DNA from 4 places in the Shewanella sp. WE21 genome. Region 2 is predicted to be linked to each of the others. Evidence: predicted binding sites of a transcription regulator. Region 2 holds the regulator's gene; each other region holds the start of a gene.
What was found. The regulator LexA, encoded in region 2, represses DNA repair genes until DNA is damaged. The targets are predictions, from matches to a motif close to TACTGTATNNNNATACAGTA.
Positions count from the first base shown of each region.

Region 1: a site for LexA is predicted at 809-828, ahead of dinG (ATP-dependent DNA helicase DinG). Genes of this name have one in related genera too.
Region 3: a site for LexA is predicted at 1,126-1,145, ahead of CKQ84_RS21150 (YebG family protein). Genes of this name have one in related genera too.
Region 4: a site for LexA is predicted at 1,337-1,356, ahead of recG (ATP-dependent DNA helicase RecG). Genes of this name have one in related genera too.

Region 1 is NZ_CP023019.1:5,182,662-5,184,867, forward strand. Features, by position in the region: gene CKQ84_RS23335 (DNA polymerase II) at 1-714, opposite strand, end outside; gene dinG (ATP-dependent DNA helicase DinG) at 852-2,206, shown strand, end outside.
Region 2 is NZ_CP023019.1:1,589,308-1,591,513, reverse strand. Features, by position in the region: gene coxB (cytochrome c oxidase subunit II) at 1-155, opposite strand, end outside; gene CKQ84_RS06800 (cell division inhibitor SulA) at 559-1,071, opposite strand; gene lexA (transcriptional repressor LexA) at 1,068-1,688, opposite strand; gene plsB (glycerol-3-phosphate 1-O-acyltransferase PlsB) at 1,849-2,206, shown strand, end outside.
Region 3 is NZ_CP023019.1:4,739,131-4,741,336, forward strand. Features, by position in the region: gene proQ (RNA chaperone ProQ) at 1-58, opposite strand, end outside; gene CKQ84_RS21145 (GAF domain-containing protein) at 339-797, opposite strand; gene CKQ84_RS21150 (YebG family protein) at 815-1,114, opposite strand; gene CKQ84_RS21155 (paraquat-inducible protein A) at 1,321-1,953, shown strand; gene CKQ84_RS21160 (paraquat-inducible protein A) at 1,955-2,206, shown strand, end outside.
Region 4 is NZ_CP023019.1:2,335,035-2,337,240, reverse strand. Features, by position in the region: gene CKQ84_RS10140 (sensor histidine kinase) at 1-585, shown strand, start outside; gene CKQ84_RS10135 (DNA-binding response regulator) at 585-1,181, shown strand; gene recG (ATP-dependent DNA helicase RecG) at 1,373-2,206, shown strand, end outside.

The DNA.
Region 1 (2,206 bases), 1.7 Mb from region 2:
TGCAGCCTCATCGGCCACCCATTCAATATATTCGGGAGAGTTTGATTCAGCCTCACCCACCATAATCACTTTTTCATAAGTCTGCTTGAGGCTATCTTGCTCACCGTCTCGGCCACTGTCTTGACCATATAATGCAACCGAATAGAGTAACCCCTCAAAGCTACATTCAAAATCCAGTGAGATACAGCGCAAATGTACAGCCGTTAAAGGGGCAATACTCTTAGCCCGCTCGGCGATAAACACGGGCAGCGAGTTAGCCTCAAGACTGTCGCTAGTCGGCTCGTGTATGTTACTCGTCGCAGAGAAATGCCCTAAAAATGCCACATCAAGTGCCACAAACCGCTCGATTAAATAACGCTGTTCGGGGCGAATGTCGGCTTCAAATAAGGGGATGTCGGCATCTTTAGCGATGCGCTGTAAGGTACGTAAGCTGTTGCTCGATTTAGCATAAACACCACTGACTGCGCCGCCTTTAAAGCTTTTGAGCGCTAACGGTACAAACCGCAATGCTTGACCCGGCGTTTGCAACTGCAAAGCCGTGACATCAGTTTGATGACAAAAACAAATGTGTTCAGTGCCTTGCACTTCCACCAGCACAGGGCCTTGGGCGGTAGCCAGATAATACTGCAACACTAAAATCCCATGACGATGAATCGCATGGCGTGTTAAGACTCGACCTTGTACACTAACAGCCGCGGTAGCCTCTGACTTCATCGCATGGGTTCCCAAATCGCATAGCTAGTCAATTTAGATGGTTTCTCAATTTAAATGCCGCCAAATGGCAGAAAAGTTTCTTAGGCTATGCAATCACTGTTATTATGTACAGCATTAATTCGATAAAGTAGTGACGCATGTTACCTGACAATGTAAAAAACCAGATCCGCGCCATCTATAAGGATATCGCTACCGCCTTGCCTAATTTTAGGCCGCGCCGCGAACAAAACTATATGGTGGCGGAAATCTCTAAGACCCTCGCCGGCGACTATGATAAAGATAGGCGCATCATAGTGGTCGAAGCAGGCACTGGGATCGGTAAATCATTGTCTTACATCCTCGGTACCATTCCACTGGCATTAGCGAGCAAGAAAAAAGTCTGTATCGCCACCGCGACCGTTGCCTTACAAGAACAATTACTGCATAAAGACTTGCCCTTCTTCCTTGAGCAATCCGGCTTAAATTTCCGCTTTGGCCTAGTAAAAGGTCGACAACGTTATGTGTGTCTATCGAAACTGGCGATGCTCATCGGTGACGACAACAGTACACAAATGGCCATGTGGCAAACTAAACCTGACAATAGCCAAGTGGCTATGATGCATGGCCTGTTAAAAGACTATAACGAAGGTCGCTGGAACGGCGAAATCGATACCTTAGCCGTGCCGCTGCCCGATCACCTGTGGCAACAAATCGCCTGCGACAAACACAGCTGTCATCGCCAAGTCGCCAGCCACAGAAATTGCCCGTTCCATAAAGCCCGTGAAGATGTTGATACTTGGGATGTACTCATCGCCAACCACAGCTTGTTATTCGCCGATTTAGAGCTAGGTGGCGGCGTGATTTTGCCCGATCCCGAAGACGTATTTTATGTTATCGATGAGGCACATCACTTACCGATTGTGGCGCGGGATTTCTCCAGTGCACAGGCCACGTTGAGGGGCGCATGCGACTGGCTCGAAAAAATTGGTAAAACCTGCGCCAAGTTACAAAACCAAATAAAGAGCAACAATATCATTGCCCCCGCGCAGGCGATGCAAGATCATTTAGGCGATCTTATCGCCCAGCTCAATCAAGTGGCCCACTACTGCGATACCCAGACCAAACACTTTGCCAATCCTGAAAACCGTCTGCGTTTTGAGCACGGCAAACTGCCGGACTCATTACTCATTCTGGCTGAAAACCTCGCTGTTACCTCTAATCTAGCCCTCAAACAGTTTAATAAAATGCTGTCACTGCTGGCCGAGGCGATTAAAGATGGCGACATTCCTAAACATCAATCCGAAGCGCTATTGGCCGAAACCGGATTTATGCTGCAAAGGCTCGAAAACCTGCAGAAACTGTGGAGGATGATGGCCAAGGAAGATAAACATAAAGGTGCCCCTATGGCGCGCTGGGTTGAACTTATCACAGGTAAACAAGTGGATTATCTGTTTAGCGCCTCACCTATCGAAGTCGGCTTTATGCTGGAATCCATGCTGTGGCAAAAGGCCGC
Region 2 (2,206 bases):
CCTATTGCGCAGCAGATATACAAGATGGTCATGTGCAAGTGATAAACCTTGCCACTGATCTCGGTCACGCCAGGGGTCATGTTGAACCGCATGTCCGCGGCGGTCAACGGTGGTGCGAAAAGCACCACGAGTAAACAATACAACAATTGCTTCACAAGACTTCTCCTCTGCCAATTGCGAATAGCAACTACAAAGAAGAGCAACACAGTAAGTCTCAACTCTATGCAAACTCTTCAGTTCCCAAAAAAGCTTTTTTGACTTCAACGTGCGTTGGCGGCTGTTACTTTTAATCAAGTATTGTTACTGCTGGTAATTAGCCACGCTGGCACATACTGCTGAAATAAATCTGTTCTCTATTTTTAGTGGCGCTTCGAGTTCGATAAATACTCGATTCATTGACCACGGAAGGTGATATATCATCACCGACTTAACCAACCATACTTGCTGTTTAAATATTGATCAAGATCACTTATTTATCTAATTATCTGAAAAATTGCCAAAAAAAAGCCTCACATTCATAGGTGAGGCGGCTTTCAAGGTAAAAAATTAAATGAATATTTAGTGTACAGAGCTAAAAAAAGATTGCTGACCGAAGAGATTGCCTTGCTCAATGCGTACGTCGGCATGTAAGTGACTGTTTACGTCTTCAAGCACTATGCCCATAGCTCGGGCACTTTTAGCCACGATTTGTAGGCGTCGATTATCCCGCGCATCCAATGATTGAGTCCAAGTAATGACTGCACTGGACGTACCACTTGTCAGGGCTTTCTCCATCGCCCACAGGGTTTCGACTTCATCTTTAGCATGTACCAGCAAAACTCTATCCATACGCACACCTGCGCTGGCGAGCATTTGCTTGTAGCCAATACTTGGAGGGTTGATGAGCACTAACCAACGGCCCTGTTGGCTTAACTGAGCGAGTTGTGCACTCAGATGAATTAATTCTTGGCGACCTTGAGTCTTAGTTGGCATGCAGGCGATGGGCGCATGGTGCCAGTCATAGTCGGCATCACGGACTTCATCGAGCCACAAGCCCGGATGGCGGGGGGCATTGCCAAGTAGTTTATTCATAGCCAATCTCCATTACGGATCACACCGACGGCGAGTCCTTCAATTGTTAAACTTTGGAAGCCTAAATCCACTTTAATCGGGGAGTAATCTTCATTTTCGGCATGTAGATAGACTACATTACCTTTTTTTTCGAAACGTTTAACAGTGACATCGTCATCGACTCTAGCGACAACCACTTGACCATTTCTAGCTTGTTCTACTTTATGAACTGCCAGCAAATCACCTTCGAGAATGCCGATATTTTTCATGCTGTCGCCTTTTACTCGCAGTAAAAAATCGGCGGCGGGATGAAACATGCTTGGGTCGACTTGGTAGTACTGTTCAACATGTTCTTGGGCGAGGATAGGTTCACCCGCGGCCACTTGGCCGATGAGCGGTAAACCTGTTTCAGTCAAATCTTCGATTTCCGCAGGCAGACGAATGCCTCGAGATGTGCCTGGCATGATCTCAATGCAGCCCTTTTTTGCCAACGCTTTAAGATGTTCTTCAGCCGCATTGGCGCTCTTAAAACCTAAACGGGTTGCGATTTCTGCCCGAGTGGGTGGCATGCCAGTATCGGCAATATTTCGTTTAATTAGCTCTAAAATTTCAGCTTGGCGTGGCGTCAAAGGTCTCATGGTGTTTCCTGTTTTTCTATACAGTTACTGTTAGTATATACAGTATTGTTTGCAGCGCAAGTATTAACCACTTTTTAGCTATGTTGGAGAGAATTAGCGAATATTGCCCATAGTCTGGTATTCTATCGGGCTAGTAAACGCACTTAATTGCATAAGAATAATGCCTAAACACGACTCTCTTTGGTTGAAATCATTACGTTGGATCCAAAAACACTTAGTGCACACTATTGTGGTGCCTCAGGATCCCTTTGCCGATCTGAATCTGGATGCTTCCAGACCCCTTGTTTATGTGATGAAAACAGAATCCCTTAGTGACATAGCTGCTTTGAGCGAAATAACGGCTAAGTTAGGTTTACCAAGCCCTTATGAGCCTCTAGTGGCTAATGGTGTGACTGCGCCTCGGGTTGTCTGTCTTCAAGGGCGTAAGCCACTGTTTGGCGAACGTGCTGGTAATGAGCCTTTCCTCGAATGCTTTATGCGTTTGTTAGCCGTGCATAAGGAACGTCCTGAATTGGATA
Region 3 (2,206 bases), 2.1 Mb from region 2:
TTTCATACAAATACGCCAAAATTGCATTGGTGTCGGTCAACTTTTCTGTTGATTCCATCATTACTTCCACAGTCAAAAAGGGACATCGATTCGAGGTGATATATATCAGCTTCTTACATGTCGTTTATCTTCGTTAAACTCAATATTGAGTCAACGTACAAATTAGCATCCTAGCCGCGTTTACTAAAGTTAAAAAATATACCTTAACAAATTTTGACAGCTCAAAACACTAAGCTTATTCATTGCATGCCAATCAAACCAGCTTAATGCGTGCAGGCGCATATTATAAGGCGCACGCCACCGATTGCGACTATGAATTATGCGTTATTGTACGCAAATTAATCAAATAGGCAGTTTTCAAAACTTTTAACCAGTAATTCCAGCCCCTTTTGGTCTTCTTCATCGAAACGATCGAAGATAGGACTGTCAATATCGAGCACGGCAACCACGTTACCTTGCGCACGAACTGGCACAACGATTTCAGAATTACTGGCAGAATCACAGGCAATATGACCATCAAATTGATGGACATCAGCCACTCGCTGAGTTTGATTAGTGAATGCTGCTGTACCACACACACCTTTTCCTAACGGAATGCGTGTACAAGCCACTTTACCTTGAAACGGGCCAAGTACCAGTTGTTCGCCACACATGACGTAGAATCCCACCCAGTTCAGCTCAGTTAAATTATCATTGAGCAAGGCTGAAAAATTCGCCATCGCTGCAACAAGGTCATCTTCCCCTTCCAACAAGGCCAAGGCTTGACGGTTAAGTGACTCATAAAATTTCGATTTCATTACATTTCCTAACAATTTTATTCTGCTGCTTCGGTCTTTTTAGCCGCTTTTTTCGCTGCAGGCGGATTCGTTGGCGTACTATTAACCTGAACGGCGCCTTTAAGCAAGTTCGTCAGCTCATCTTTATTGTTAGCAAAATAGAATGCGAGCTTTTCGCCCACACTTTCATCTATACCCAAATCAGCTTTTTGAATGAAGGGGATAAGGTTATCGGCGATATCGAGCATCTTATCGTAGGCATCAGCCTCCTTCTTAGATGTGAATGTCATCTTTTCAACCCCTTCTCTGACCACGACAAACTGTGTTATTACTGCCATGACTGCCCTCGCACTGTTTTTATATACAGTAACTAGAGTGACATAGATTGAACTTGTGATGCAAGTGTTCTGATTAATCTGATATTATTAGCGTACTTTCGTTGCCAAGATTATAAAGCGCTAGACGTGGCTTAACAGCTAACTAGCACGACACTTTGCACCGTTCTCGCTGTTATTACTCCTATTAGGCTAATATATATTTTTATATGCATGAAAACGCAGCAGAAAATTCAGTAATCCTATGCCGCTCCTGCGATTTAGCAGTCCGCAAACGTGCCTTGCCTAGCGGCGTTAGAGCAATCTGTCCTCGTTGCAGCACTGCACTTTATGACACGCCATACTGCTCTGTGAATGGTATGTTAGCCCTATGTATTTCGGCATTAGTGTTTTATTTCCCTGCCAATTTTTTACCCGTACTCGAGATCCACTTTTTCGGTAGTATTCGTACTACTACGGTTTTCCAAGGGGCATTTGCAGTATTTGACCAAGGCTATTGGGTTGTAGGTGTCGCCGTACTTGCCGCAGCTGTGATAGGTCCAGGCTTATTACTGTTATCGATATTGACACAGATTTTAATTGTGAAATGGGGATTGAGTAGCCTTTTTTGGCGTAACTCATTGAAGCAGTTGTTAAAATTTCATGGCGTCTTATCGCAACTCACTATGCTGGAAATTTATGTGATCAGCTTCTTAGTTTCATCATTTCAGCTATCTGATTTTTCGGACATTTATTTTGGTATGGGCACATTTTGCTTCACTATGCTGTTTCTCGTGACCTTGTTTCTACAAAGAGAATACGACTTAGAACATATGTGGACGTTATTGGAAGGTCATAGCTGATATGAAACAACAAGGTAAAGATATCGGCCTATGTCTCTGTAAAGTGTGTCGCCAACTCAACAGCAGTGAACTCACGCACTGTCAGCGCTGTGAAACTGAGTTGCACGTCAGAGACTATTCCAGCCTGCAAAAAAGTTGGGCTTTGTTGATTACCGCTGCCATCTTACTGGTGCCAGCCAACATTTACCCTATCACTATGCTGACCAATCAAGGGCAAGTGCGGCACGACACAATTTTTTCGGGCATTTTGCAT
Region 4 (2,206 bases), 750 kb from region 2:
TTGGCCACTATGCTTGAGCGTGAACGTATCGCGCGGGATCTACACGACATTATGGGGCATAGCCTTTCTTCCATCGCCCTTAAGGCTGAGCTAGCCGAAAAGCTTATCGCAAAACAAGAATATGAACTCGCATCAACCCAATTGACTGAGCTAGGACAAATTGCGAGGGAAAGTTTAAGCCAGATCCGCCACACAGTGTCAGACTACAAACACAAGGGTCTAGAGAGTTGCGTGACGCAGCTTTGTAAATCCTTAAGGGATAAAGGCTTAAGTGTCGAACTCAGTGGTGAGCTACCCAAGCTAGGTGCAAGCACAGAAAGCCAACTGAGTTTGATCCTCACCGAACTCATTAATAATATTCTTCGCCATAGCGGTGCAAGTGAATGCTCTATCCACTTTTCTAAGCAATCAGACCGCCTGCTGCTCGAAGTCAAAGACAATGCCGCGGCCAAACCTTTTATAGAGGGTAATGGCCTCACTGGTATACGCGAGCGTCTCGACAGTTTAGGCGGCAGCTTGAGCTATAATCTCGAACAGGGATATAGATTTACCGTCAGTTTACCTTTGCAGGGAGCAACACATTAATGAAGATTTTATTGGCGGAAGATCAAGCTATGGTGCGAGGAGCACTCGCCGCACTCCTCACGCTTGCAGGGGGTTTTAGTATCACCCAAGCGAGTGACGGCGACGAAGCTCTAAGCTTACTCAAACAGCAAAGCTTTGATCTCTTGCTAACGGATATCGAAATGCCCGGCCGCACAGGCTTAGAGCTGGCCGCATGGTTAAAGGAGCAACATAGCCAAACCAAGATAGTGGTCATTACCACCTTCGGCCGTGCGGGCTATATTAAACGTGCCATCGAAGCGGGTGTGGGCGGCTTTCTGCTTAAAGATGCGCCCTCGGAAACCTTAGTCAACGCGATTCAACAAGTAATGGCGGGAAAACGAGTGATCGATCCTGAACTTGCGATGATGGCGATTGGCGATGTCGACCCACTCAACGACAAAGAACGCCGCGCTCTTCGCCTCGCTAGCGAAGGCAAATCCACCTCCGACATCGCCGAAACACTTTTTATCGCCGAAGGGACTGTTCGCAACTACCTCTCAGAAGCCATAGCCAAACTCAATGCCAGCAATCGAATCGATGCAGCGCGCATCGCCAAACAAAAAGGCTGGTTGTAATAACACTCACAGTTAACCACGCTTTCAGCCTAACGATATCTTATCAACAATTTTGTGGTCTTAAGGCCACAGAAGGATATTAGCTATGCTTCCAAACAAAATTTGATAACACCCTAATTCCCCTTGAGATTGCCTTACGCTTATTCTCTGTTAATATATGTATAAATTCACAGTGATTGAGTGCTAACGACTTGCAGCAATTGGATCTTGTTCCGATCACCGACCTCAAAGGCGTCGCCAAAAAGGTCGCGGAGAAACTCGCAAAGCTCGGCATCACAACAGTACAAGATCTACTGTTTCACTTACCCCTGCGCTACGAAGACAGAACCCAAATCTATCCCATTGCCGCCCTCAGCCTAGGCGGTTACGGCACTATAGAAGCTGAAATCCAATCGACACAAATCATCCAAGGCCGCAAGCGCATGCTGGTCTGCAATGTGCGCGACGATACGGGCAGCTTAAGCCTGCGCTTCTTTAACTTTTCCGTTGCTCAGCGTAATGCCATGCAAAATGGTTTGATGATCCGCGCCTACGGTGAAGTGCGCCGTGGTAGTCATCAAGCTGAGATAGTGCATCCAGAATATAAAGTGGTGTATCCCGGTGAAGATGTTCACCTGAGTGATACCCTAACGCCGATTTATCCCACGACTGAGGGCTTAAAACAGGCGAGTTGGCTAAAGCTGACGGAGCAAGCCTTGGTATTGCTGGAAGAGGGTGGCTTAACTGAGCTGCTGCCACCGCAATTGCAACCTAACAACATCAGCCTTAAACAAGCGCTGCAGACGCTACATCGCCCTCCTGCGGGGATCTCTCAGTTCGATTTAGAGCTAGGCCAACACCCAGCCCAGCAACGACTCGTGCAGGAAGAATTACTCGCCCACAATCTCAGTATGTTACGCCTAAGGCAGCGCAGTAATTTAGATGCAGCTGTCACCATGCAGGCCACGGGGCAGTTGCTCAATCCCTTCCTCGCTGCTTTGCCCTTTAAGCCGACTGGCGCCCAGCAAAGAGTCGTGGCTGATATA